DNA from 2 places in the Streptococcus sp. SCPM-O-B-15277 (M60) genome. Region 2 is predicted to be linked to the other one. Evidence: predicted binding sites of a transcription regulator. Region 2 holds the regulator's gene; the other holds the start of a gene.

Region 1 (14,832 bases), on a different contig from region 2:
ATCAAAAAAAACAGAAAAATCCTAAGATAAAACTTAGGATTTATAGTGGATAGCAAGCTACATTTAGAAATTACGCCCTGACTTGTTATAACCATATTTTTCAACAAAATGTTCACGAAATCCCAAGAGATTATCATCCATGATAGCCTGGCGAACCTGCTTCATGAGATTGAGCAAGAAGTAGAGATTATGGTAACTTGTCAAGCGGATACCAAAGGTTTCATCTGCCTTGAGCAAGTGGCGAAGGTAAGCACGAGTATAGTTCTTACATGTGTAGCAATCACACTCTGGGTCAAGTGGTGTAAAGTCCTCCGCAAACTGGGCATTCTTGACTACCAAACGACCTTGACTGGTCATACAAGTCCCATTACGAGCGATACGAGTCGGCAAGACACAGTCAAACATATCGACACCACGGATAACACCATCAATCAAGCTATCTGGCGCTCCTACTCCCATCAAGTAACGAGGTTTATTTTCAGGAAGCAGCTGGGTCGTAAAGTCCAAGACTGCGTTCATTTCTTCATGAGTTTCACCTACTGCCAAACCACCGATAGAATATCCTGGGAAGTCCATACTTACAAGGTCATGAGCTGATTGGCGGCGAAGATCTTCAAATCCAGCCCCTTGTACAATCCCAAACAAACCTTGGTCATGTGGGCGACGATGAGCTTTCAAGCCACGCTCTGCCCAACGGCTGGTGCGTTCGATTGATTTTTTTACATAATCATAGGGTTGATAAAATTGAGGGCACTCATCAAAGGACATCATGATGTCTGAACCTAGATTATTTTGGATAGAGATGGCCTTTTCAGGTGAAAGAAACATCTTAGAACCGTTGAGGTGGTTCTTGAAGGTCACCCCTTCTTCTGTAATATTACGGCTATCCGCTAGAGAATACACTTGGAAGCCACCGCTATCTGTCAAGATTGGTTGGTCCCAATTCATGAACTTGTGAAGACCTCCAGCACGGGCAATGAGTTCATCCCCAGGGCGAAGCCACAAGTGATAGGTGTTGGATAGGATAATCCCTGAACCCATCTCTTTCAATTCTTCTGGCGACTGAGTCTTGACCGTTGCCTGAGTCCCTACTGGCATAAACATAGGCGTCGGGAAGGTTCCATGGGGTGTGATAATCTCACCCAAACGAGCTCCTGTGTGTTTTTCTTTTTTTATCAATCGATATTTGATTGGCGAATCTGACATTTTTTACCTCCGAAGCTGGGAAAGACAGTCCCAGTTCTTACTTTGTGCCCAGTGGCATACTGTATGATTCTATCAAAAAAAACAGGAACTGTCACGAACTATGGTATAATGAAAGAATGAAGTACCCAAAAATTAATTTAAAAGAAGTTAACCTACAGGCTAGACAATTTCAAGCCGAGCACCCTCGCTTGTTGCTTGTCTTCTTATTGCCAAGTATCCTCTTGATTCTTTCTAGCTTTATTAGACCTTTATCCCTACTTGATGAAGGCATTCTTGAACAGTCCTTCTTGAACTTTCTAGGGACCACGATTCAGTCTGCTCTCTTTCCAATAGCTGTTGGATTTACAAGTTCCATCATCCTAGCTGGTGCTCTCTTTACTACGATTAATCTTTACAGAATTTCTGAGATAGAGCTTTCCTTTAAAGATAGCTTGTCCTTACTTGATAATCGCTTCTTTACCCAGACTTTTCTAACTCTCTTACTCAAGCGTTTCTATCTCTTTTTATGGAGCATCCCTAATCTTTTTGGAGTCTACTTGCTCTTTTATAGCAGTGCAATGGCTCGTAAATTTGTGGAACTTCATCCCGAATTTCCATCTGTCGACGTGACAAATCCAGATATCGAACACTTCCTACTTACTTTTGCACTCTACTTCTTTGGTAGCATCCTAATCATGATTTTGGGAACCATTATCTATCTGCCACAATATTATGCCTATTCCCAAGTTGAACTACTCCTATGCGATACCCTTGCAATCGGAATTGCCAAACCGAGTCGCGTGCTGCATACCAGCCGCTTTCTCATGAAAGGCTATAAATTCCAACGCTTTGTCCTTGATTTACAGCTACTTCCTTGGTATATCCTTATCTGGATTAGCTTTGGAATCGCAAGTATCTCTATCTTCCCTTATATCTATAGTAGCCAAATCTTCTTCTATCAGAGACTACTTGAAATCAAACGTAGAAAAGTTTAAGATCAGTTATTAAAAACCAGCACCTTCATAGAAAGTGCTGGTTGTTTTTATTTTAATAAGAGGATACTCAAAAGAGTTATGATCGCTGGACCACCTTGCTTTAGAATGATTTTTTTGTCTGCTGTTAAAGCACCATAAGTCGCTGCTCCTATGACAAATAAAACAAAGATTGTTACGATTTCTAAGCTATGTGAGAAATAAATCCCATAGATAAGAAATACCCCTATCAAGGCATTATAAATCCCTTGGTTTTTAAACAGTGAGGTGACTGAGGGTCGAGTCAACTCTGCCTTTTCCATATTAAAGACTCGGCTGGTTGCGTCTGATTGAGTTACCATACTCTCCAAATAAAAGATATAAAAATGTTCGAGAGCAACAATCGTTGCTAAAATAGTCGTAATGAGTGACATGGTTTTCTCCTTAAAATTCTATTTTTTCTAAGCCTGACACTAGTTTAGTCAGTAAAGTTATCAGCTCCTGCTGCTCACCAGTCGATAAGATGTTCTCCATCTGCTCCTTCACTTTCAAGTGATGTTTAGGCGGATTGACCAAGAGTTGATTCTTAGCTTCTTGGGTTAATTCAACTAGGACTTCTCGCTGATTAATAGGATTACGATTACGTTTGACATAGCCTTCTGACTCCAGTATCTTAAAATGACGAGTCAAGGCCGCCTGATCGATTTGTAATTTCTCCTGAACGGCAATTTGGTTACATGGTGATTTTTGCAGTAAAAACTGCAGGATTTGATAGCGGGTCAAACTAATTCCCAATTGTTTCTCAAAAAGTTGAGTGATGGTCTGATCTGTTAAATGGAGCTGGTACAGTAATTCATTGATTTCTGACATTTCTATTCCCTTGTTAACATTTGATTTGTCAACTATTGACTTATCAAGTATAATACAAGCAGATTAAAAATGCAACTATTTTGCTCACTCCGAAAAAATAGCCTCTTGGTTTTAATCCCAAAAGGCTATGTTTTTTTATATTCTAGATAAAACCTAGCACTAACCTACCAAATCTGCTCGAAGGATTTCTCCCTCTTTATCAATGACGACTTCAATGGCATGGCCTGCAAAAATTTCCTCGCTATCATCATAGTAGAGGGTCAATTCCCCATCTTCGTTGATCGATAGTTCACTCAAGGAAAGAGAGTTGGTGAAATACTCTTCTGTTAACTCCACATCATTTTCATCCGAATCTATCCAGTCTTGAGCTGCTTCCCACAGTTCTTTGACAATATAGTCTTTAATCCGAGCATCTTGGACTTGGAAGGTTTCCATAAATTTCTTTAGATCATCGAAAGAACTTGGAGGAAGACTTTCATCTGCATCCGCAACAAAGATAGCATGAATCTTACCGCCCTCATAAGTGATGAAGCCTTCAAACCAAGAATAGGCTCTATTTAAGGTGAATTCACCAATATCGTCTTGAATGATGACTGGTTTTTGGTAAGCTTCAATCAAGGTCTCTAATCTAGCATCTGTGGATTGGTCATCTAAATATTCCAGCAAACGATAGCAGTTGTTAGCTACTTCCGACATATATGGCTCTAGCTCCATAAAGGGGCGTTTTTGACATTTGATCCGATGAATTTTGTAGGGTTCAAAACTAAATCCCCATCGCTTTTCTTCAAATTCTTCTGGAGTCAGGAGCCATTCCAAACGTCCTTCACGTTCAGAGAATTCCTGGGTTGCGGCATTGACACTAGCTTTAAAATTTACTGACGGTACCTTGCATCCATCTTTTAAGGAGATTGCTCCACTTACATTTTGGAAGGTAAAAATCAAGAGCTCAACAATTTCTCCGCAAAATTCCTGTTCAAAATCATCTCTTGTTTTCTCAAATGGAGTTTTTAATCGGTTTGTCATCTTTATCATCCTTTCTCTCTGATTTTAATGCCCTAGTATTATTTTGTATCCGCTTACATTTTATCATGTTTTAGATTTTATTTCACTTATAAATACTATTTTTACAAAAAAGAAGTGGAAACTGAATCAGTTCCCAACTTCTCATTATTCTTAGTTCATAGATACGTGAACGTGGTCATAGTGGTTTTCTGTGACGCTACCACGATCTGGCATTGGATTCCAAGTGTAGGCTGGTCCGTATTTGCTATCGTACGGTGCGTAGAAACGTTGTTTCCAGATGATGTAGCTGATGCCACGGCTAGCCATATTTTGGATAGCATAATCCGCAATTTGGTCTCCGAGAGCTGAGCTTACTGGAACCATAAAGTCAATGGCAAGACCTTTTCCGTGGTCTCCACTATCACCAGGACGGTAGCCGCTAAATGATGTAATACCAAACAAGTTCGCAACTTCTTCTTTAAAGGCAGCCGTTTGTGGTTGAAGACCTGCATTTTCTGATTTCGTAGCTGCGATACTTGCATAATCAGGTGCTGCTGGTGCTGCATAAGTTGTTGATGCACCTTGGCTTGCTTCAGCTTGGTAAGTTGATGGTGCTGATTGTACTTCTGTTACAGCTTCTGTTGTTGCTTCCGTAGTTGCTTCAGCAACTGTTGTGGTTGTTTCTTCCACTACAGGTGTTTCTGTTACTGGTGCTGCAGCCTCAGTAGTAGCTTCTGTTGTTGCTTCTGCTACAGGCTCTGCTACTGGTGTTGCTACTTCGGTAGTAGCTTCTACAGCTGGTGCTGCAGTTTCTGTTACAGCTTCTTCATTAGCTTGTGAATCTGTTGTTTCTGCTACAACTTCTGTTTCTTCAACTGGTTGAGTTAAATCTTCAACTTTTACAGTTTGGTCATCTACGATTACTTGGTTCTTTTTCAAATCTGCTGTTGCACTTGCTACATCAGAACCTACTTCTTCAGGTGTGTATACCTCAACACCTGTTACTTCTTCTTGTTCATTAACGATTGTAGTCAATACAGTATCTGGGAAAATCAAGTCAATATTCGTAATCTTGTTCAAGTTAGCAAGGACATTTAAGTCAACTCCCAAAGCTTCCGCAATCGTGCTTAAGGTATCTCCATACTTAATTGTATAACTTGTTTTATTCTCACTTTTAGCAACATCGTTTTGAATTTGCTCAACTGTACGTGGTGACCATGCAACTTCCTCTGCTTGAGCTGCCAAGGCAGGGGCAATTGATAAAGCTACCGTTGATGCTAAAATAATTCTTTTCTTCATACTATTCAAACTCCTTCTTCAAATGTAGTACCTGTCTATCATAACATAAAGAAAAAAGAAAAAAAGCCCTTTTGGGGCTATTTAACAGAACTGTACATTCGTTGTAACAAATCACATTACTTGAAATAGTTTGTTAGTTTCTTGTCATCAAGCTGACACATTCTTCCTAAAATACTCTAGAAAGAAAGCGAGCTAATATCTTCTAATTGCTCTATCTGTTGATTACAAGCTGCGGGAGAGGCAAGGAAATTGATACTCTGGATGCCACTGTTTTGAGCAAATTCGATATCCAAGGTTCTGTCGCCTATATAATAGGTGCGATCTGGGTTTAAATGGTATTTATTGATAAGGTAGGTGGCTGCTTCTGGACTTGGTTTGCGGGCAAATCCGCTCTGGCTAGTCAAGATTTCTGTAAAATAAGAATCCAATCCTAGAGCACGTAAAATGGTAAAGGCATTTTCTCCTTTATGAGTATAGACAAATTGCTGAATTCCTCGCTGATCTGCCCAAGCTAGAACCTCACGTGCACCTGACATCAAGACGACTTGGGCATTCTTTTCGGACAAACTCCGAGCTCGAACTTGATTGAGAAGCCCTACATCTAGTCCTCGTTCTTTTGCCACTTGCTCCAATAAATCCTGGACAGAATATTTCAAGATAAAAGCTCGAACTTCTTTCTTGTTATAAGGAAGAGAAAACCGACGATAGGTTTCTTCAATCCCTGCTAAGATGGCTTCATAAGAATCCAACAAGGTTCCATCCAAATCCCAAATAAAAGCTGTTTCTTGCATTTCTTATCCTTTCGATATCATATAAACTTGGTAACGATAACATAGGAAAATCCAACGGAAACTATTATCCAAAAGAGTCCCTGCCCAAATACCAGGCAAGCCCCAACCAAGAACAATTCCCATCAAGTAACCTGTTCCGATACGGATACACCACATCCCGATACTTGTTGCATAAAAGGGAAGGCGGGCATTTCCCAAACCCTGCCAGACAGCTGTATAAATGACTGTCCCCGTCGTCATAGGAGTCCCTAGTAGAGAGAACAGCGTCACTAAAACACTAGCTTTAATAGCCGCAGAATCACTGGTGTAGAGGTAACTTAGTGGTGTTCCGAGAGCATAGATACTAAGCGTCAAGGGCAACATGAGAAAGAGGGATAGCCAAAAAGTTTGCCTACTGAGCTTGTCCACCCTTGCCCAATCATTCTCCCCTACTGCTCGTGCCACCTGCATAACTGTTGCCGTAGCGACACCAAAAGCAGGCATGTAGTTAAATTGAGTCAAGACTTCACCAATCGCGTTTCCCGCGACAGCCTCTGTCCCAAAGGAAACAACTAGGGCAATAATAACCACATCTCCAGCTCGCATCATGAGACGCTCTCCCGCTGCAGGTAAAGCTAAGGTCAGCAAGTCTTTGTCCAGTCCAAACCTTGGCCTCGTATATGGAAGTTTTAATTGTGACCATAAAATCACAACCCCAACCAAACGAGATAGGATGGTTCCCCAGGCTACCCCAGCTATTCCCATATCAAAAATAAAAATGGCAACACTTGAGAAAAGGATATTTAAAGCATTGGATAAAAAACTAACATATAGCGGCAGTCGAGGATTGTGGGTAGCGCGAATCAAAGCCCCCAAACTAGTCATCAAGCCCAAGAGAACAATTGAACCACCCACCAATGATAGGTAAAGTCCACCACTCTCAGCTACAGACGCTTCTGTCCCCAAAAGACCGATCATCTCTTGACCTGCAAAGATGGATAAGGCCCCTAAAATTAAACTCAGTAGCAGAGTGATCTTGAGTGCTTCTGTTACGTGGTAGGCTAGCCTAGATTGGTTCTTCTGCCCCAAACTTTTGGAAATGACACTAGAAATTGCTGCTCCCAAGGCAATAAAAATAGCCTGATAAATAGTGATAATATTTCCAGCTATAGACACACCCGAAATAGCGATCAAACCCAAGTGTGCCACCAAGTAGCTATCTACCATCCCCATGAGCATCTGCAAGAAATTTTCACCCATGGCTGGCAGAGCAACGTTGAGAATATCCTTATTTTTCTTAAACAATCCTTCCTCCTGATGAAAAGAAACTCAGTTAGTTTCCCAACCGAGTTTACTTCCTCTCTTTTAAAGTCCTAGATAAGTTTCTACTGCAGTCTGCATCTCTGCCGCCGCAACCGTTGTCTTGTGACGAACGGGAGCTGTTTCGACGCCATCAACTGCAGGTGGCACTGCTACTCCTGAAATTTCATGTAGTTGAGCCAAGGCTTCAAAATCGCTCAAACCTGATTGCCCAGTTACAGCTTCTACTGCAACCACTGGGAACTTGTATGGACTAGCAGTTGATGCAATCACGGTCTTAGTCACATCACCTGTAGCAGCTTGGTGTTTTTTATAAACAGCTGAGGCAACCGCTGTATGTGGATCCTCAATGTAGGCATCTGTTTGATAAACACGCTTGATTTCTGCTGCTGTTTCCGCTTCAGTCGCATACTCTGCTGCAAAGAGATCCAGAATCTCTGCATCAAAATCTGTCAATTCATACTGACCTTGGTTATTCAAAGCATTCATGAGTTCAGCTGTCTTAACCGCATCATTACCTAAAAGGTGGAAAATCAAGCGCTCCAAGTTTGAAGAGACCAAGATATCCATAGATGGGCTAGTGGTTACCTTAAACTCACGCTTCTTGTCATAAACACGAGTTTTGAAGAAGTCTGTCAAAACATTGTTGTCATTTGAAGCACAGATCAATTTACCAACTGGTAGACCGATTTGCTTGGCATAAAAGGCAGCCAAGATATTCCCAAAGTTTCCTGTCGGTACGGTGAAGTTAACCTTGTCACCAGCCTTAATCTCACCAGTTTTAACAAGCTGAGCGTAGGCATACACATAATAGACAATCTGTGGTACCAAACGACCGATATTCATAGAGTTAGCAGATGAGAACTGGAGCTTGTTAGCAGCCAATTTTTCACGAAGTTCTACATCGTTGAACATGTGCTTAACGTTGGTTTGAGCATCGTCAAAGTTTCCATCGATGGCTATAACATGAGTATTGTCCCCTGTTTGAGTGGTCATTTGCAACTCTTGCACCTTGCTGACACCGTCTTTTGGATAAAAGACGATAATTTCAGTACCTGGAACATCTGCAAAACCTGCCATAGCAGCTTTCCCAGTATCTCCAGATGTTGCTGTCAAGATGACAATCTTGTTTTCCAAACCGTGTTTCTTAGCAGCTGTTGTCATAAAGTATGGCAAGATGGACAGGGCCATATCCTTGAAGGCAATGGTTGAACCATGGAAAAGTTCCAAGTTGTATTGGCCATCAAGTTTGACAAGAGGGGCAATTGCTGGTGTATCAAACTTGCTGTCATAGGCGTTGGTGATACAGTAGTCCAACTCTTCTGCTGTAAAGTCATCCAAGAAAGCTGACAAGACAAGCTTAGCTACTTCTTGGTAAGAAGCGTCTTTTAATGTGTCAAAATCCAAGTCCACCTTTGGATAGCTCACTGGAGTAAACAAGCCTCCATCTGTAGCCAAACCTTGCAAAATCGCCTGGCTGGCTGTTACTGTATTTTTCGCATCACGCGTTGATTGATAAACTAATGTCATAAATCTCTATCCTTTATCTATAGTCTCATCCATTATATCATGATTTTTCAGAAAATTCTTCCGTTATGAGAAAATTATACGTCCAATTCTTCTTTCAAAGGCTCTAAATAAGCCATTTCACTCTGACCTCTCACCTCAAGTCCTTGCTCTGCTATCGCTAGTAAGTCTTTAGAGAACTGGACAATACCAGTTTTTTCCTCATTTGTGAGTTTTTTCTTAGAAAACTGTCTTCTCAAAGACTTGTAGTCACGTCCAAATCTCTCAAAGAAAGGTGCTGTTTCTAGGTAAGTTTCAAACTTGTCTAGATTCACCAACAAACCTAGATGAAAGGCTGCTGAAGCAAAGGTGCGGTCCAGCGGTTGCGTACAAACACTACGAAATTCAACCGTCCCTCGTGTTGTTAAGTCCTGAAATTGATAGCTACGGTGCGTTTGAAAATCCTTCTCTTGAGGAACAAGAAGAATTTCTTTGCCATTCAGAGTATAGGCAGGAATGTCATCAGTATCCAAATAATCTCTAGCCCGAATCGGAGAAAAATAGTAAGTTTCCCCATCACGTTCTGCTGTAAAAATTGCAGAGCGGTCTAGATAATCAAAGAAATCATCCTCATTTTGAAATAGTTTTGCATTGACACCAACATTTTCTGGATAAATCCCATGCATAGATTCTTCCCAAAAAATATCTCGTGAAATCTTGGTGTCCCAGTCTGCTCCAGAAAACTCAGAATTGGCAAACAGGTAAGCTTTGGCTGCCTCAATCTGGGTGAAAGCATTGATAACACGCAGGTAGTTAGATGTTGAAACATCCAACTGAACTTGACTCCCACAGATAAAAGCTCCATATTGCGGAAAATCATGCAAATCAGCTCTTTCTTGACGACTTCCCATATGCAGATAATCCATCAGCATCTGGTAGCGTGGATAGGCCACAGGTCGATTGTCATTTTGATCCCAGTTCGGGTGAATCCCCCAACCCTGGATAGCATGGTCCTTTTCTCCTAATTTTTCTTGGATTACCTTCATATAGGCCTCAAAACGTCCTTCAACCTCTTGGATAGTCTGGGCTCTGCCAAAGGCAAATTCCAAGGTTGTATAAGAAACTTCAAACAAAATCCGATCTTGACTCAACGGTTCTACAAGTTGAATCGGATTGCCCTCCTGGTCTACCTTTTCGACTTCCAGACTGAGAGCATCGACCAAAAAATGCATCAAGTCCTTGCTGACTTCAATATCTGTAGGTTGGCCTTTCGTATGGACGATAGGAAACTCCAACTCAATACCGATGTAGAGATCTGGATTATCTTTGATATTTTTTAAATAGCGGTCTTTTAATAACTGAATTGAAGGGGACATACATACCTCTCACTCTAACTTCTTATACTAGAAAATAAATTACTCTCTATTATACCAAAAACTCCTAGAGATGAATCTTAGAAAATCTGTTTGTAAGCTCACTCCCTATATTTGAGACCAAATAAGTTCCTCTTTATATGAAATTTTACATGAATACGTTAGATATTATTGTGCAAATTTCACAGTATCATCAACCAGTTAAGCGATTTCATATATTTTTGCATAAATCTCCTTGCATTATATTAAATATAGTGATATAATTCACATATAAACAAAAAAAGAGGGCAGTTCAAATTTGACTTCACTTGAATCATGATTTAAGGCAAGCCCCTTTTCCTCTGCACCTCAACTACTAATCAAGGAGGATAGCTATGAAAGCTGTTGTTGTAAATCCAGAAAGCACTGGTGTTGCTATTGAAGAAAAAGTGCTCCGTCCGCTCGAAACTGGGGAAGCACTTGTTGAAGTTGAGTACTGTGGTGTTTGCCATACAGACCTCCACGTTGCCCATGGTGACTTTGGAAAAGTTCCAGGACGTATTCTCGGTCACGAAGGGATCGGTATCGTAAAAGAAATCGCTCCTGATGTTAAGAGTCTAAAAGTTGGTGACCGTGTCAGCGTAGCTTGGTTCTTTGAAGGCTGTGGTATGTGTGAATATTGTACAACTGGGCGTGAGACTCTTTGCCGTACAGTTAAAAATGCTGGCTACTCAGTTGATGGTGGTATGGCAGAACAATGTATCGTAACTGCAGATTATGCTGTTAAAGTTCCAGAAGGTCTCGATCCAGCCCAAGCTTCTTCAATCACTTGTGCCGGTGTTACTACCTACAAGGCTATCAAAGAAGCAAAAGTTGAGCCAGGCCAATGGGTTGTACTCTATGGTGCTGGAGGACTTGGTAACTTAGCTGTTCAATACGCTAAAAAAGTATTCAACGCTCACGTTATCGCAGTAGATATTAACAACGATAAACTTGCTCTAGCTAAAGAAGTCGGTGCTGATATCGTGATTAATGGTCTTGAAGTCGAAGATGTTCCAGGCCTTATCAAGGAAAAAACAAACGGTGGTGCTCACTCAGCTGTCGTAACAGCTGTATCAAAAGTTGCCTTCAACCAAGCAGTTGACTCTGTTCGTGCAGGCGGTCGTGTAGTAGCTGTCGGTCTCCCATCTGAAATGATGGACCTTAGCATCGTCAAAACAGTTCTTGACGGTATTCAGGTCATCGGTTCCCTTGTTGGTACACGTAAAGATTTGGAAGAAGCTTTCCAATTTGGTGCTGAAGGTCTCGTTGTTCCAGTTGTTCAAAAACGGCCTGTCGAAGATGCCATTGCTGTCTTTGATGAAATGGCTGCTGGTACCATCCAAGGTCGCATGGTTCTAGACTTTACTCATTAAGATAGATAATAAATTCCAAAACGAGGTAGGGACAAAAGACCCCACCTCGTTTTTTAGCAATAAAATTTTGATATAGCAATTTATTGAACTTAAAGTTCTTTTTTTTTTACGCTCAAGAACACTATTGACAAAACGTCATTTTACTATCCACATTCTTTAAGCATCCAACGGTTGAAGTATAGGGCTAGAAATAAGATACCGATTTGCTTCGTCGATTTCTGTACTATGACTTTTTTATATTAAATTTCCCATACTTACCTTCAAAATCTTATCTAAAGATATTGATATATCAATGTTTGGAATGACAGGTTTGTTACGCTGCTTTTTAGGATTTATTATAAGTAGTTGATTTTTTGCTGAAAACGGTTTATACTTAAAGTTTTCTTAAACTACAAGTCAAACATTTTATAAGGAGGAATGACAATAATGAGTATCGGAATCATTATTGCGAGTCACGGTGAATTTGCCGCGGGTATTCATCAGTCAGGATCTATGATCTTTGGTGAACAAGAAAAGGTTCAAGTTGTAACCTTTATGCCAAACGAAGGTCCAGATGATTTATACGCAAAATTCAACAATGCTGTGGCTGCATTTGACGCAGAAGATGAGGTTCTAGTCTTGGCTGACCTTTGGAGTGGTTCTCCATTTAACCAAGCTAGCCGCATAATGGGAGAAAATCCTGAGCGTAAATTTGCCATCATCACAGGACTTAACTTGCCGATGTTAATCCAAGCCTACACCGAACGCCTGATGGACGCTAATGCCGGAGTGGCTAAAGTTGCTGCAAACATCATTAAAGAATCCAAGGATGGCATCAAGGCTCTTCCAGAAGAGCTAAACCCAGCTGAGGAAGTTGCAACTGCTGCAGCTGCTCCAGTTGCCCAAGCTGCTATTCCAGAAGGAACTGTTATCGGAGACGGTAAATTGAAAATCAACCTTGCACGTCTTGACACACGTCTCCTTCACGGACAAGTCGCAACTGCTTGGACACCAGATTCAAAAGCAGACCGTATCATCGTTGCTTCAGATAACGTTGCAAACGACGAATTGCGTAAAGAGTTGATCAAACAAGCTGCTCCTAACGGAGTAAAAGCTAACGTTGTGCCAATCAAAAAATTGATTGAGGTTGCAAAAGACCCTCGTTTTGGTGAAACACATGCCCTTATCTTGTTTGAAACACCACAAGATGCCCTTCGTGCCATCGAAGGCGGTGTGCCAATCAAGACTCTTAACGTTGGATCTATGGCTCACTCAACTGGTAAAACAATGGTCAACAACGTATTGTCAATGGACAAAGACGACGTTGCTACATTTGAAAAAATGCGTGACCTTGGTGTTGAATTTGACGTACGTAAAGTACCAAACGACACGAAAAAAGATTTGTTTGACTTGATTAACAAAGCTAACGTTCAATAATTTACATTAAATAGAAAAGGAATAAAACCATGTCAGATATTTCAATCATTTCTGCTATCTTGGTTGTAGTTGTTGCCTTCTTCGCAGGTCTTGAAGGTATCCTCGACCAATTCCAATTCCATCAACCAATCGTAGCATGTACCCTTATCGGTCTTGTAACTGGTAACCTCGAAGCAGGGGTTATGCTTGGTGGATCACTTCAAATGATCGCCCTTGGTTGGGCTAACATCGGAGCTGCCGTAGCTCCTGACGCTGCCCTTGCCTCTGTTGCCGCTGCAATCATCATGATTAAAGGTGGTAACTTTACTACTGAAGGTATCGCAGTCGCAACTGCTACTGCAATACCTCTTGCCGTAGCTGGACTTTTCTTGACTATGATTGTTCGTACAATCTCAGTTGGTTTGGTTCACACTGCTGACGCTGCTGCTAAAGAAGGAAACATTACAGCTGTTGAACGCGCTCACTACTTTGCCCTCGCTCTTCAAGGTCTACGTATTGCTATCCCAGCTGCACTCTTGCTTGCAATGCCAACTGAAGCCGTTCAAAGCGTATTGAACCTTATGCCAGAATGGCTTAAAGGTGGTATGGCTGTCGGTGGTGCTATGGTCGTTGCCGTTGGTTACGCATTGGTTATCAACATGATGGCTACTCGTGAAGTATGGCCATTCTTCGCTATCGGTTTTGCTCTTGCAGCAATCTCTCAATTGACTTTGATTGCCCTTGGTGTCATCGGTGTTGCCCTTGCCTTCATCTACCTCAACCTTTCTAAACAAGGTGGAAACGGCGGAGGAGGAGCTGCAACTTCTAACGATCCAATCGGTGATATCCTAGAAGACTACTAGAAAGGGGAACAATCATGGCTGAAAAAATTCAATTATCAAAATCAGATCGCCAAAAAGTTTGGTGGCGTTCACAATTCCTTCAAGGTTCTTGGAACTACGAACGTATGCAAAACTTGGGTTGGGCTTACTCTTTGATCCCAGCTATCAAGAAACTTTACACTAAAAAAGAAGACCAAGCTGCTGCTCTTGAGCGTCACCTCGAGTTCTTCAACACTCACCCATACGTAGCTGCCCCAATCATGGGGGTTACTCTTGCACTTGAAGAAGAACGCGCAAACGGTACTGAAATCGATGACGCTGCTATCCAAGGTGTTAAGATCGGTATGATGGGACCTCTTGCTGGTATCGGTGACCCAGTCTTCTGGTTTACAGTTCGTCCTATCCTTGGTGCCCTTGGTGCATCACTTGCTGCAACTGGTAACATCGTTGGTCCACTTCTCTTCTTCTTTGGATGGAATGCAATCCGTATGTCTTTCCTATGGTATACACAAGAGTTTGGTTACAAGGCTGGATCTGAAATCACTAAAGATATGTCAGGTGGTATCTTGAAAGACATCACTAAAGGAGCTTCTATCCTTGGTATGTTCATCCTTGCCGTTCTTGTACAACGTTGGGTATCAATCAACTTCACTATCAACCTTCCAGGTAAACAATTGTCAGAAGGTGCCTACATCGTCTTCCCAGAAGGTCCTGTTACAGGTGGAGAATTGAAGGGAATCCTCGGCCAAGCACTTAGCGGATTGAGCTTGGATAGCGTTCAACCACAAACCCTTCAAGGACAGTTGAACTCATTGATCCCAGGATTGATGGGACTTCTCCTTACTTTCCTTTGCATGTGGTTGCTTAAGAAAAAAGTATCTCCAATCACAATCATTCTTGCCCTC
Region 2 (14,832 bases):
ATTCCGTCAATAATTATGAGCAAGGTTATTTACGATTAAAACTAGGGGAAATAGCAAAAGCAATCATGTATATGGAACAGTCCTTAAAGCAAGCATTACAAACAGATGATCTGATAGCTCAAGCCTGTTCCTATAGAGGTTTAGGTGAGATTTATTCCGCTGAAAATTCAGAAAAATCGCAAGAGAATTTTTTACAAGCTATCGAACTTTTTGAAAAAGCTGGCGATCAGGTCGGAGCCCGAGAAGTTAAAAACTTACTAAACAAGAAAAAGTAGCCCGCTAAGGCTACTTTTTAAAATTCTTTGTAAACATAAGTATTTTCGGGTTTGTCTACTTTGATGAAGGACTGGACTTCAAGGGTTGGGAGGACTTGGTTGAGTTCTTTGTGATAGTGATTCCTAATCTTGCCTTTGACTCTGACCCAAGTGTTATTTTCGTACTGATTGGTGTTTCCTGTAGTCAAAAGGCCAAAAACTCCTGAATCAGCGATACAGTGCATAATACCAAAGCGAAAAACAAATTGACTATTTGTATGATTTGGATCGTTGTAGACAAAGCCAATAAACTCGATTACCTTGCCTTCAAATTCGTTTGGAAAATCGTAGATAGCTTCCATAACTTCCAGGTAATTTTCATCATTGATAACTATACTAGATTGAGATAAGTATTTATCAGCAGTTTTCCTAACAATATTTTCATAAGAGGACTTTGAATAAAACCTACTTGTATCTGGTTTGAGATACTGACTGCTAATGCCTTCTCTTTCCTGAATGGCCTTATCAATCCCTTCAGACAGCGGGAAATAATAACCTTTTGCCGATACTGTTTGTGAATCCAGAGTGACAGTTGGAAAAGTAAATCCAACTAGCAAGGGCAAACTTAAGAGGGCAAAACTAGCAAGCTTGGCTGAAAAACTATGCAAGTGACTATGTTCTTTCAAACGCTTGAAGCAAATATAGGCTTGAACAATGGCTAGTAACAAAGATAAAAACATAGTGATATAAGCCAGATATGAGTAGTGGAGGTTTAGATATTGATTGAGCTTACCTGAAATATGTAGATAAAGAGTCAAAGAGAAATAACCAAATAAAATGAGAAAGCGTATCATAGGATGACCCCGACTAGGTAAGAATAGATAAGAACAACAAGAGTCACAATTGTCATAAACTGCCAAATAAATCGCGTTTTGAGATAATTCTTCATCATGAGTAGATTTTTGACATCAAGCATTGGTCCAATAACCAGAAAGGCAAGGACTGGCGAAAATCCGAAACTAGAGAGCAACGAAGAGCCAATAAAGGCATCCGCTTCACTACAAAGTGATAGAAGGAAGGATAAGACCATCAAGAGAACGATTGCAAGTAGAGGTGTTGCGCTGATAGAAGTCAGGATCCGAGTTGGTACATAGACTTGGACTATGCTAGCAAAAATACAGCCAAAAACCAAGTAACGCCCCATATCGAAGAACTCATCAATAGCTTGGATGAAGACCTGAAGGATTTTTTGACTTTTACTTAAGTGAGAAAAATCATGCTCATGGCAAGAGATTCTATTTTCTTTTTGAATCGATTCTTCCCAGAAAAATCCAAGAAAGATACCCAATATAGTAGCAACAAGAATCGCGCCCAAAGCGCGGAGTAAGACCATTTTAAATGAATTACCAAAGGCTGAATAAGTCGCAAAAAGTACGATGGGATTGATGATAGGAGCCGTTACTAGAAAAGGTACCGCTGTGTAGCTAGGAACCTTCTTTTCTAAAAAGCGATTGATGATCGGAACTATTCCACACTCACAAGAGGGAAAGAGAAAACCGATGAAGCTACCAAAAAAGATTCTCCCCAAGCGATTTTTAGGGAGAAATTTATAAACCTTCTCAGGTGTGACATAGACTTCAATGGCACCAGAGATGATACTACCAATTAAGACAAAGGGTAAAGCTTCAATGATAATTGAAAGAAAAATTGCGCCAGCTTGTAGCACACTAGAAGGTAAACTTTGAAAGAGTGTCATCTATTTTTTCTTTTCTGCCTTATCTTTCTTTTCTTTGTCATCTGGAAATGTTACTTGCTTTAAATCAGGGAGTTTAGCGAATTCTTCGAACATCTTATCTAAGTCATCAGTTTTTGTAAATTTAACAGCCATAAGGCATACCTCGATTCTTTTAGTTAACACTATTATACTATTATTTCTAAGAAATGTTTGGATTTTAAAATAAACATGGCTTTTATCTTTATAAAGTTGAATGAAAGCAACAAATTAATGAAAACAAGCTTTCTTCCTTATGGTATAATAGTTTCATGGATAAAAAATATGAAAAAATTTCCCAAGATTTGGGTGTAACCTTAAAACAAATTGATACTGTCTTATCTTTGACAGCTGAAGGAGCAACTATTCCTTTTATCGCTCGTTATCGGAAAGACATGACTGGTAGCTTGGATGAAGTGGCCATTAAGGCTATTATAGACCTTGATAAAAGTCTAACTGCTCTTAATGATCGTAAAGAAGCTGTCTTAGCCAAAATCAAAGAACAAGGCAAGCTAACTAAGGAGTTAGAAGAAGCTATTTTAGCAGCTGAAAAACTAGCTGATGTAGAAGAACTCTATCTTCCTTATAAGGAAAAACGTCGCACCAAGGCAACCATTGCGCGTGAGGCTGGACTTTTTCCACTTGCTCGCTTAATCTTACAAAATGTTTCTGACCTAGAAAAAGAAGCAGAATCATTTGTCTGTGAAGGATTTGCTACACCTCAAGAGGCTTTAGCAGGTGCAGTTGATATCTTGGTTGAAGCTCTATCTGAAGATGTCAACTTGCGTTCAATGACTTATCAAGAGGTCCTTAGACATTCTATGATTACTTCCCAAGTCAAGGACGAAAGTTTGGATGAAAAGCAAGTCTTTCAGATTTATTACGATTTCTCAGAAAAAGTTGCCAATATGCAGGGTTACCGTACGCTTGCCCTTAATCGTGGTGAGAAGCTAGGCATTTTAAAGATTGGATTTGAGCATGCAGTTGATCGTATTCAAGCCTTCTTTGCTGCTCGTTTTAAGGTTAAGAATGCTTATATAGACGAAGTGATTCAACAATCTGTTAAGAAAAAAGTATTGCCAGCTATCGAGCGTCGTATTCGCACTGAATTGACAGAAAAGGCAGAAGAAGGAGCTATTCAACTGTTTTCAGAAAACCTTCGTAATCTCCTTCTTGTAGCACCGCTTAAAGGGCGTGTGGTTCTCGGTTTTGACCCAGCCTTTCGTACAGGGGCTAAGCTTGCTGTTGTAGATGCGACTGGGAAGATGTTGACAACGCAAGTCATTTATCCAGTCAAACCAGCTTCGGCTCGTCAGATTGAAGAAGCTAAGCGTGATTTGGCTGATTTGATTGGCCAATATGGTGTTGAAATCATTGCTATCGGTAATGGTACTGCTAGTCGTGAGAGTGAAGCCTTTGTCGCTGAAGTACTTAAAGATTTTCCTGAGGTCAGCTATGTTATTGTAAATGAGAGCGGGGCATCTGTCTACTCAGCTAGTGAAGTTGCCCGTCAAGAGTTTCCAGAGTTAACTGTTGAGAAACGATCTGCTATTTCTATTGCTCGTCGCTTGCAAGACCCCCTTGCTGAATTGGTTAAAATTGATCCCAAATCCATCGGTGTTGGTCAATATCAGCACGATGTTAGTCAAAAGAAACTGTCTGAAAGTCTTGACTTTGTTGTGGATACAGTTGTTAACCAAGTCGGCGTTAATATTAATACGGCTAGTCCAGCCTTACTTTCACACGTAGCTGGTCTTAACAAAACGATCTCTGAGAATATCGTTAAGTATCGCGAAGAAGAAGGTAAAATCACTTCACGCGCCCAAATTAAGAAAGTTCCTCGTTTAGGTGCTAAAGCTTTTGAGCAGGCTGCAGGTTTCCTCCGTATCCCTGAAAGTAGCAATATCCTTGATAATACAGGTGTTCACCCAGAAAACTATGCTGCTGTTAAGGAACTCTTCAAACGTTTGGACATTAAAGAGTTAAATGAAGAAGCACAAGCCAAACTCAAATCTATTTCAATCAAGGAAATGGCACAAGAGTTAGACCTCGGTCAAGAAACTCTTAAAGATATTGTTGCAGACCTTCTCAAACCAGGTCGTGATTTCCGTGATTCTTTTGATGCTCCAGTCCTTCGTCAGGATGTCTTGGATATCAAGGATTTAAAAGTTGGGCAAAAACTTGAAGGAGTTGTTCGCAATGTCGTTGACTTCGGTGCCTTTGTGGACATTGGTATTCATGAGGATGGCCTGATTCATATCTCTCATATGAGCAAGAAATTCATCAAGCATCCGAGTCAAGTCGTTTCAGTTGGTGATTTGGTAACCGTTTGGGTTAATAAAATCGATGTCCAACGTGAAAAAGTAAATCTGTCGCTCCTTGCCCCAGATGAATCTAACTAATTACGTTCGACAAGTTTCTTTAGAAGACTTTGGAAAACCTTTCAAACACCAAGCTCAATGGAATACTCGCCTACGGTCGACAGGTGGGCGCTTCTTTCCAAAGGATGGGCATTTGGATTTTAATCCCAAAGTCTATCAAGAACTTGGTTTAGAGGTTTTTCGGAAAATTGTTCGTCACGAACTCTGTCATTATCATCTATACTATGAGGGCAAGGGCTATAAACATAAAGATTTAGCCTTTAAAAATCTGTTAAAAGAAGTAGATGGGCTCCGCTTTGTTCCTCCCTTATCAAGTGTCAGTCAAAGACCAGTTCTAGTCTATACTTGTCAAACTTGTAGTCAAACTTATCAACGAAAGCGACGAATGGATACCAAACGTTATCGATGCGGCCTTTGTCGTGGCAAACTGATTTTGCAAAATACGCCTAAGGACTGATGCAAGTACTTTTGGTTCATGTTATACTGATTTCAAGAATAGCGAAAGAGGTAGAAATCATGAATACAAAATTTTATAAAATGAGACGAAATCGTATGATATCAGGTGTACTTGCTGGACTATCTGATAAATGGGATCTTGATGTTACTCTTGTACGCTTCATTTTTGCGATCTTTACAATCGCAAACTTCGGACTTGGAATCATCATCTACATCATCCTAGCCTCTATCTTGCCAACCAAGGAGGATATCGAAGCAGAAATGTACGGAACAGGACCACGCAAAATAAAAGAAGCTGAACCAATCAAAGATGACGAAGGTTGGTTTTGGTAATTAGTTTTTAATCTTAACATTTTGATAAGTAAAAAAGATACCGAGCGGTATCTTTTTTAAATACTAAACAACTGTCCAAATAGGTAGGTAACCCCCATGGTCAACAAACCGATACAGAGGTTACGAATCATGGCTGTTTTTGTTGGGGCTTTTCCAAGTTTAGCACTGGTATAGCCAGTAACTAATAGAGAAATCGCTACGATAAAGACAGTAGCAGGGATTCTGTATTCGCTTGGGAAAATAATAATCGAAAGCATTGGTGGCAGGCTACCAAGTACGAAGGCAATAAAGCTAGATGCAGCAGCATGCCAGGGATTAGTGAATTCCTCATACTCGATTCCGTACTTTTCCTCAACTAAGGCTTTGAGAGGGTTTTTAAGAAATGCCTTGTTGGTTAAGAGCTGAGCTGAAGTTTCACACTCACCATTTTGTAGATAAGATGCATAGAGGGATTTCTTGGCAGCATCCATATCTTTATCCAAAAGTAGTTGTTCTCGAGCTACAGCGGCTTCCTCCGTGTCTTTTTGAGTAGATACGGATACATACTCGCCACCAGCCATAGAAAAGGCACCAGCAAGAATTGCGGCTAATCCTGAGAGGAAGATAATCCAGATATTAGTTGTAGCACTCGCTACCCCGATAACAACTCCAGCGATAGAGATGATTCCATCATTTGCTCCCAGTACACCAGCACGCAAGATATTTAAACGTCCAGCAAAGTTTGCATCGATTTCATGTGTAATTTCTGACATAGTTTTCTCCTTCCTGTCCATTATAAAGTAAAGAGGAAGTGAATACAAACTTTTTAAACTATCTGAAAAAAGTTCTACAATTCTAATAATAGCCATAGCTATTTCTTATGCCAAGATATAACAAAGTTGTATTTGTAACCTAGTGAAATAGGTGATACAATGAACCTAATGAAATCTTTGGAGGTCTAAATATGACTCGTGAATTTAAATTTGAAACTCTGCAATTGCATGCAGGTCAAGTGGTAGATGCTACTACCAAGTCTCGTGCTGTTCCAATTTACCAAACAACATCTTTTGTATTTGAAGATACACAAGAAGGTGCAGATCTTTTTGCTCTTCAAAAAGCTGGAAATATTTATACTCGTATTACCAATCCAACAACATCAGCCTTTGAAGAGCGCATCGCTGCCCTTGAAGGTGGTGTAGGTGCTCTTGCAACTGCGTCAGGTATGGCAGCTATTACCTACACAATTTTAGCTCTAGCTCACGCAGGAGACCACGTCGTTGCAGCGTCAACCATCTATGGTGGTACCTTTAACCTCTTGAAAGAAACCCTTCCTCGTTATGGAATCACAACGACATTTGTTGATATTGATAATCTAGAAGAAGTAGAAGCAGCGATTAAAGACAATACTAAACTTGTCTTGATTGAAACCTTGGGTAATCCAGTTATCAATATTCCAGATATCGAAAAAATTGCTGAAATTGCTCATAAATACCAGATTCCTTTAGTTGCAGACAATACTTTTGCAACACCATATCTTATCAATGTCTTTTCTCATGGTGTAGACATTGCAGTTCACTCAGCTACTAAATTTATCGGTGGTCACGGTACAACTATTGGTGGTGTTATCGTTGATAGTGGGAAGTTTGACTGGGCAGCTTCAGGGAAATTCCCTCAATTAGTCGAAGAAGATCCAAGTTACCACAATATCAGTTATACTCGTGATGTTGGTGCTGCAGCCTTTATCGTTGCTGCTCGCGTGCAATTGCTTCGCGATATGGGAGCTGCCCTTTCACCATTTAACTCATTCTTGCTCCTACAAGGTCTTGAAACACTATCTCTCCGTGTTGAACGTCATGTTCAAAATGCTGAGAAAATCGTTGATTTCCTGGTGAACCATCCAAAGGTTGAAAAAGTTAACTATCCAAAACTTCCAGATAGTCCATATCATGCTTTGGCGGAGAAATATTTACCAAAAGGTGTTGGTTCAATCTTTACCTTCTACGTTAAAGGCGGAGAAGCAGAAGCTCGTAAGGTGATTGATAGCTTAGAAATCTTTTCAAACCTTGCAAACGTAGCAGATGCCAAATCATTGGTCGTTCATCCAGCAACTACAACTCATTCTCAATTGTCTGACTCTGATCTAGAAGCAGCAGGAGTAACTAAAAATCAAATCCGTCTATCAATTGGACTAGAAAATGTCGATGATTTGATTGAAGATTTGCGTCTTGCACTTGAAAAAATCTAAAAATATCTAGTTTTTATCTAATTAAGCATCCTTCTCACGAATAATAAAGTGAGGAGGATTTTTATGTATAGTATTTCATTTCAAGAAGATTCACTTTTACCAAGAGAGAGATTAGTAAAAGAAGGAGTAGAAGCGCTCAGCAACCAAGAATTACTGGCAATATTACTAAGGACAGGCACAAAACAGGCCAATGTTTTTGAAATAGCACAGAAGGTCTTAAATCAGATGACATGTTTAACTGACCTCAAAAGAATGAGTCTACAGGAATTGCAGACTCTATCGGGTATTGGACGTGTTAAGGCTATCGAATTACAAGCCGTTATTGAATTAGGCTACCGTATCCATAAAAGGGAAACAGTGGAAATGGAGAGTATTCTTAGCAGTCGTAAATTAGCTAAAAAGATGCAGTCTGAGCTTGGAGATAAAAAACAAGAGCACCTAGTGGCGCTCTATCTGAATACTCAAAATCAAATCATTCACCAGCAGACTATTTTTATCGGGTCTGCCACGAGAAGCATTGCTGAACCCAGGGAAATTCTCCACTACGCTTTGAAGCATATGGCAACATCTGTGATTCTGGTTCATAATCATCCATCAGGAGCAGTAGTTCCTAGCCCCAATGATGACCATGTTACAAAGCTTGTTAAAGAAGCCTGCGAATTAATGGGATTGGTCTTATTGGACCATTTAATTGTCTCTCATTCTGATTATTTTAGTTATCGTGAGAAGACGGATATGATATAAAAAACCTGTATATGATACAGGTTTTACAATTTATTCACAACATAGTTAAAGAGTTCTTTATCCTTAGGACGATTTTCAAAAAGGAATTCTGGATGCCATTGAACACCAAGATAAGGGAAGCCGTCTGTAGTTGTAACAGCTTCGATAATACCATCTTTAGGATCGTGAGCTACAACCTTTAGATTCGGAGCTAGATCCTTAATACTTTGATGATGAAAAGAGTTGATATGAGAAATTTCCCCATATATTTCTCGGAGAATCGTATCCGGTTCAGTAACCAGTCTCTGAGTTGTATACTCAGCAGAAGTATCTTGCCAATGATCCTCAATCTCTTGATAGAGAGATCCCCCCATAGCTACATTAAAGAGTTGAGTGCCACGACAGACAGAGAAAATCGGTTTCTTTTGTTTGATGGCCTCTTTGATGAGTGCTAGTTCAAAAATGTCTCTTTGAAGATGGTAGTCATCACTATCGATAGATTTAGGTTCACCATAGAATTTTGGGTCAACATTTTGCCCACCTGTTAGTATGAGTTTATCAATTAGGCTGATGTAGTAACCAGCCATTTCTTCATCACCAATTGGTAGGATAATGGGGATACCTCCAGCTTCCTTAACTCCTTCAACAAAGCCTTTGGCAGCATAACTCATCATAAGATCATCATCTGGATGCGGGGTTTCATTTCCTGTAATCCCAATAACTGGTTTTTTCATAAATCAATTCGCTTTCTAATCCTCTTTTCGCATGAAATAGAGGAGGGTTTGAAGTTCGCTAGTAAGATCGACATACTGAACAACTACGTCTTTAGGAAGATGTAGGTGAACAGGAGAAAAACTGAGGATACCTTTGATACCAGCATTAACCAAAAGTTCCGCAACTTCTTGAGATTTAACACTAGGAACAGTAAGAATAGCAGTTTTAACATCACTATCCTTAATTTTGTCCTTTATTTGAGAGATTCCATAGATTGGAACACCGTCGGGTGTTTTGGTACCAACCTCTGGATGATCATCTAGGTCAAAAGCCATGATAATTTTCATTTTGTTGCGCTCATGAAAGCGGTAGTGGAGGAGGGCATGTCCCATATTTCCAATACCCACAAGCATAACATTGGTAATAGAATTATCATTTAAAAGATCAGCGAAAAAGTTCATGAGCTTTTTGACATCATAGCCAAATCCACGACGTCCAAGTTCGCCAAAGTAAGAGAAGTCACGACGAACAGTGGCAGAATCAATTCCAATTGCTTCTGCAATTTGTTTGGAATTAGCTCTTTCAATTTTCTCGGCATTAAATCTTTTAAAAATACGGTAATAGAGAGAAAGTCTCTTTGCTGTTGCTTTAGGAATAGCAGACTGTTTTTCTTTCACAAAATCACAACCTTTCTATCTACTATTTTATAGAAAGCTTGTGAAAATTGCAACAATAACGAAAAAAAACTAAGAAAAAATCTTAGTTTATCTTGGTTTCGTGGTAAGTCCTTAAAAAGCGGTAGAGGTTACCTAGGAGTCCTTGATAGATTTCAACTCCATCATGTGTTAATGAAGTAATATGAGTAGTATCAGGGAGAGTTACACAACCCGATAGAGAGAGCATAAGAGCTTCATAGTCTTCATATTCTTGCACTCGCTCTACTTGATAGGCATCTTTATAAGTTAATCGAAACATAATGACCTTCTATCTTTCACTTTTTGTAAATACGCCACGTTCAACTAGGCTATCCATCAAAAAGTAGAATTTCTCTTGGTGGATATGAGTTTCTTCTGATTTAAAGATATCAACCAAACGTAGACCAAATTTATCAGTGATATTGATTTTTACACCAGTTAAGTCTTTGTTGATGATAATCTTAAGTTGGAATCCTTCACCGCTATTTGGAACTTTTTCAAGTAGACGCGTTAATTCATAGTTACCAACTTTAGTTTCAAAAAAAGTATTATCCTTAAGCGTAAATTTTTTTACAGTTGGACTAAGTGTGTATTCATAACGACAATTTTTAAGTTTAATCGTTTGTTCAAATGCCATTAAGTTTATCCTCCGATGATATTTTTAAGAGTTTTAGCAAGAGTTATCATTTCTTGTTCAGTATTTTGAGGTGAAATGCTGACGCGTACAGACTCGTGTAAGCGAGGGGATTCTTCTCCGTAGAAGGCTTGAAGAACATGACTGACCTGAACAACACCAGCTGTACAAGCAGAACCTGTTGAAATAGAAATACCTTCAAGATCTAAACGAAGTAGTAGTAGATCGTTGCGTTGTCCCGGAAATCCGATATTTAGGACATAAGGGAGTTGCTCTTTACCTTGATTGAGATAATAGGTTGATCCAGCCATTTCAGTTAGAAAAACTTTCTGTAGTTTTTGAACTTTATTAAAGTTAGTCTCTAGATGATCTATATCGTCCTTAAGAGCTGCAACCATACCTATAATTGCGGGAAGGTTTTCTGTCCCTGCTCTTTTTTTCTGTTCTTGATCTCCACCATGTAGGTAAGAATCAAAATCTGTAGAAGCAGCGTATAGGAAACCGATACCCTTTGGACCGTGAAATTTATGAGCAGAAGCACTGAGGAAATCTATTCCTAGTTCTTCAGGAAGAATTTCTAGCTTCCCGACAGCTTGAACAGCATCTACATGATAAGCAGCTGAATGGACTTTTAAAATCTGACCAATTTCAGCGATTGGTAAAAGAGTACCTGTTTCATTGTTAACATACATAGTTGAAACGAGAATAGTATCTTCACGCAGTGCATTTTTGACTTGATCTGCAGTGATTTCTTGATTGTCGGGTTTTAAAATAGTCACTTCAAACCCAAAATTTTCCACAAGATATTCAATCGGTTCAAGTACAGCGTGATGCTCGATAGCAGTAGTAATAATGTGTTTTCCGCGATTTTGATGACGAAGACAGTAGCCGATAATAGCTGTATTATTACTTTCTGTACCACCAGAAGTGAAGAAAATGTGTTGGGGCTTTGTGCCTAATAAACCTGCTAACTCTTGACGGGCTTCACGTAATAATTTTCCTGCTTGACGCCCATGACCATGAATGCTAGAAGGATTGCCATAAGTCTCCTGCATGACTTGAGTCATTGCTGAGATAGCTGCAGATGACATGGGTGTCGTAGCAGCATTATCTAAATAAATCAAAAACTCACCTAATTTCTATTTAAATTTAAATAGTGGACTAACTGGTTTTCTTTCATGAATACGAACCATGGCATCACCAATTAGTTCGCTTGCGGTAATATATTGTACATTCTTAGGTTTTTTACTTTCTGTCAATACAGAATCTGTAACCAAGACTTCCTTGATATTAGCTGTATCCAACAACTCTGCAGCACCGTTGACGAACAATCCATGGCTGGATACCGCGTAAATTTCAGTAGCACCATCGCGTTCCAAAATTTTAGCAGCTTCAGAGAAAGTACGGCCTGTATTAAGAATGTCATCGATTAAGATTGCTTTCTTGCCTTCAACCTCTCCGATAATGTAACCTTGGCTACGTTCAGAATCATCTTGAGCATAGTCAATGATAGCAATCGGAGCATCAAGGTATTCAGCAAGGCTACGAGCACGTTTTACACCTGAGTTTTTAGGGCTAACAACAACCACATCTGGACCAGTTAAACCTTTATCAATGTAGTGTTTTGCAAATAGCGGAATTGTATAGAGGTTATCTACAGGAATATCAAAGAAACCTTGTACCTGAACAGCATGAAGGTCCAGTGTCAATACACGGCTAACCCCAGCTTTTACTAACATATTTGCAACAAGTTTAGCCGTAAGAGGTTCTCGAGAAGAAGCAATACGGTCTTGACGAGCATAACCAAAGTATGGAAGCACAACGTTAATGGTATTTGCACTAGCACGAACACAGGCATCAACCATGATTAATAGTTCCATCAAGTGGTTATTTACAGGGTAGCTTGTTGATTGGATGATATAAACATCATATCCACGAACACTTTCTTCGATATTAACCTGGATTTCACCATCGGAGAATTGTCGTGATGATAATTTTCCTAGTGGAACACCTGCAGCATCTGCAATCTTTTGAGCTATTTCATGATTGGATGAAAGAGAAAAAAGCTTCATATTTTTTGTATCTGACATTGATAAACCGTCCTCTATAAACTAAGTAAATCGGTGAAAAAACATTTTTAAAGGAAAGTGTTTTCTTTCACAGATTCTATTATTTTTTATCTCTTCTATTTTATCAAAAAAAGAAGATTATTTCAGTTATTTTTCATATTTTCTATAAATCTCACTAATTTTGAAGGTGCTTTCTTGTATTGGATCTCATTTACCTGTAAAAACTCCTGAAAATCAAGACTTCCTTGGTCACCATTTTCAACTTCTAGCTCTAGTTCATGATCTACAATATCGAAGTAGTTGCTTTGATCAAGCGCCATGAGTCCAATAGCTGTTTCTTTTTCGTAACGAACAGTAGTTAGGCAACCTAAAACCACCCAACCACTTGATGAAAGTCCACGGCTAGTTAATTCTTCTAGAATCATCCCCTGAGGAAGTTTACAATTTTCAAGACAATATTTAGCTTCCTCAAGAGTAAGGGATTGGTTGTATTCCATATTTCCGACTTCTTGAGGAATCTTAATAGTCAGTTCGGCGCTTGTATCAAACGTACGAATGCGCATAGCGATTTTATGTTGGCGAAGGTAAAAATCAGGCGTATCTAGGTAGTAATTTTTTTGTGTAACAGGAGTGACTTCTGAAAATTGAGCTAGCAATCGATTATATTCTTCTTCACTGAGAAGTGTTTTCATTTCTATTTCTAAATGTTTCATTTTTACAACCTTTTCTTTATATTTGAAAGCGATTTATGGTATAATAAGCATTGTATTTATTGTATATGATTTTCATGAGAAAATCAAAAACTAGATGAATGAAACTGCTTAAAGAATTGGATGTAATAGTTATATGATTACAGAATGGGAAGAATTTTTAGATCCTTACATTCAAGCTGTCGGAGAGCTAAAAATAAAACTCCGAGGAATTCGAAAACAATATAGAAAACAAAACCGCCATTCTCCCATTGAGTTTGTCACAGGTCGGGTGAAACCGATTGAAAGTATCAAAGAAAAAATGGCACGCCGGGGTATTGGCTACGATACACTCGAACAAGATTTGCAAGATATTGCAGGTTTACGTGTCATGGTTCAATTCGTAGACGACGTAAACGAGGTTGTTTCTATTCTTCGTAAAAGACAGGATATGAGAGTTGTTCAAGAACGTGATTATATTACTCATCGAAAGGCATCGGGTTATCGTTCTTACCATGTGATTATTGAGTATACGGTTGATACCATTTACGGTGCAAAAACCATTCTAGTTGAGATTCAAATTCGTACCTTGGCTATGAACTTTTGGGCTACAATCGAGCATTCTCTCAATTATAAATATCAAGGAGATTTCCCAGAGGAAATCAAGGAACGACTTGAAATTACAGCCAGAATTTCACATCAGCTAGACGAAGAAATGAGTAAAATACGTGCTGATATTCAGGAAGCACAAGCGCTCTTTGATCCTTTGCACAGAAAATTAAATGACGGGGTAGGAAACAGTGACGATACCGATGAAGAATATAGGTAAACGAATTGACCTAATTGCCAACCGTAAGCCTCAGAGTCAGAAAGTTCTATTCGAATTAAAAGAACGATTAAAAAAGAATAATTTTATCCTAAATGATAAAAATCCAGATATCGTTGTCTCTATTGGTGGAGATGGGATGTTGTTGTCTGCTTTTCATAAGTATGAAAACCAACTGGATAAGGTTCGTTTTGTTGGGGTTCATACAGGACATTTAGGTTTTTATACGGATTATCGTGATTTTGAGTTGGACCAATTGGTTACAAATTTACAGTTGGATAATGGAGCTCAAGTTTCTTATCCACTCTTAAGTGTCAAAATATTTCTCGAAAATGGTGAAGTCAAGTCTTTCCGAGCATTAAATGAAGCTAGCATTCGTCGAGCGGATCGAACTATGGTTGCTGATGTCATTATTAACCATGTTCCCTTCGAACGCTTTCGTGGTGATGGCCTAACAGTTTCAACGCCGACTGGAAGTACTGCATATAATAAATCCCTCGGTGGAGCAGTCCTTCATCCGACTATAGAAGCCTTGCAATTAGCTGAAATTGCTAGTTTGAACAACCGAATCTACCGCACACTTGGTTCATCAATTATTGTTCCTAAAAAAGACAAGATTGAATTGATACCGACTCGAAATGACTATCACACAATCTCAATCGATAATAGTATTTATTCTTTCCGAAATATTGAGAAAATAGAGTATCAGATTGATCACCACAAGATTCATTTTGTAGCCACGCCGAGCCACACCAGTTTTTGGAATCGTGTCAAAGATGCCTTTATTGGTGAGGTGGACGAATGAGGTTTCAGTTTATTGCCGACGAACATGTCAAGGTCAAAACTTTTCTGAAAAGACATGAAGTTTCTAAAGGTTTACTTGCCAAGATTAAGTTTCGAGGCGGTGATATTCGAGTGAATGGACATCCGCAGAATGCAACCTATCTTCTAGATATTGGAGATGAAGTTGTCATTGACATTCCTCCAGAGGAGGGTTTTGAGACTCTGGAAGCAATTGATTATCCTCTAGAGATTCTCTTTGAAGATGATCACTTCTTGGTTA

Evidence for each region. The regulator Rex, encoded in region 2, represses fermentation and respiration genes when NADH is low (regulators of the CRP and FNR family bind a similar motif). The targets are predictions, from matches to a motif close to TTGTGAANTANTTCACAA.
Region 1: the regulator Rex is predicted to act here: its motif matches at 10,549-10,566, upstream of adhP (alcohol dehydrogenase AdhP).

The regions. Positions count from the first base shown of each region.
Region 1 covers NZ_JBYQGR010000002.1:164,550-179,381, reverse strand. The annotation lists gene tgt (tRNA guanosine(34) transglycosylase Tgt) at 64-1,206, opposite strand; gene AC3E9F_RS04305 (DUF975 family protein) at 1,323-2,180, shown strand; gene AC3E9F_RS04300 (DUF1304 domain-containing protein) at 2,228-2,590, opposite strand; gene AC3E9F_RS04295 (MarR family winged helix-turn-helix transcriptional regulator) at 2,601-3,026, opposite strand; gene AC3E9F_RS04290 (DUF2262 domain-containing protein) at 3,186-4,049, opposite strand; gene AC3E9F_RS04285 (LysM peptidoglycan-binding domain-containing protein) at 4,200-5,327, opposite strand; gene AC3E9F_RS04280 (HAD family hydrolase) at 5,504-6,118, opposite strand; gene AC3E9F_RS04275 (MATE family efflux transporter) at 6,122-7,402, opposite strand; gene thrC (threonine synthase) at 7,463-8,947, opposite strand; gene AC3E9F_RS04265 (glutamate-cysteine ligase family protein) at 9,022-10,299, opposite strand; gene adhP (alcohol dehydrogenase AdhP) at 10,671-11,690, shown strand; gene AC3E9F_RS04255 (PTS sugar transporter subunit IIB) at 12,117-13,106, shown strand; gene AC3E9F_RS04250 (PTS mannose/fructose/sorbose transporter subunit IIC) at 13,136-13,948, shown strand; gene AC3E9F_RS04245 (PTS system mannose/fructose/sorbose family transporter subunit IID) at 13,963-14,832, shown strand, end outside.
Region 2 covers NZ_JBYQGR010000001.1:643,740-658,571, forward strand. The annotation lists gene AC3E9F_RS03240 (tetratricopeptide repeat protein) at 1-275, shown strand, start outside; gene AC3E9F_RS03245 (TIGR03943 family putative permease subunit) at 293-1,108, opposite strand; gene AC3E9F_RS03250 (permease) at 1,105-2,010, opposite strand; gene AC3E9F_RS03255 (SPJ_0845 family protein) at 2,011-2,142, opposite strand; gene AC3E9F_RS03260 (Tex family protein) at 2,298-4,427, shown strand; gene AC3E9F_RS03265 (SprT family protein) at 4,414-4,863, shown strand; gene AC3E9F_RS03270 (PspC domain-containing protein) at 4,923-5,195, shown strand; gene AC3E9F_RS03275 (VIT1/CCC1 transporter family protein) at 5,252-5,947, opposite strand; gene AC3E9F_RS03280 (O-acetylhomoserine aminocarboxypropyltransferase/cysteine synthase family protein) at 6,139-7,419, shown strand; gene radC (RadC family protein) at 7,483-8,163, shown strand; gene AC3E9F_RS03290 (gamma-glutamyl-gamma-aminobutyrate hydrolase family protein) at 8,187-8,876, opposite strand; gene AC3E9F_RS03295 (redox-sensing transcriptional repressor Rex) at 8,892-9,533, opposite strand; gene AC3E9F_RS03300 (DUF4649 family protein) at 9,616-9,831, opposite strand; gene AC3E9F_RS03305 (DUF1831 domain-containing protein) at 9,841-10,188, opposite strand; gene AC3E9F_RS03310 (cysteine desulfurase family protein) at 10,194-11,309, opposite strand; gene AC3E9F_RS03315 (ribose-phosphate diphosphokinase) at 11,325-12,275, opposite strand; gene AC3E9F_RS03320 (CYTH domain-containing protein) at 12,398-12,967, opposite strand; gene yjbM (GTP diphosphokinase) at 13,101-13,772, shown strand; gene AC3E9F_RS03330 (NAD kinase) at 13,756-14,574, shown strand; gene AC3E9F_RS03335 (RluA family pseudouridine synthase) at 14,571-14,832, shown strand, end outside.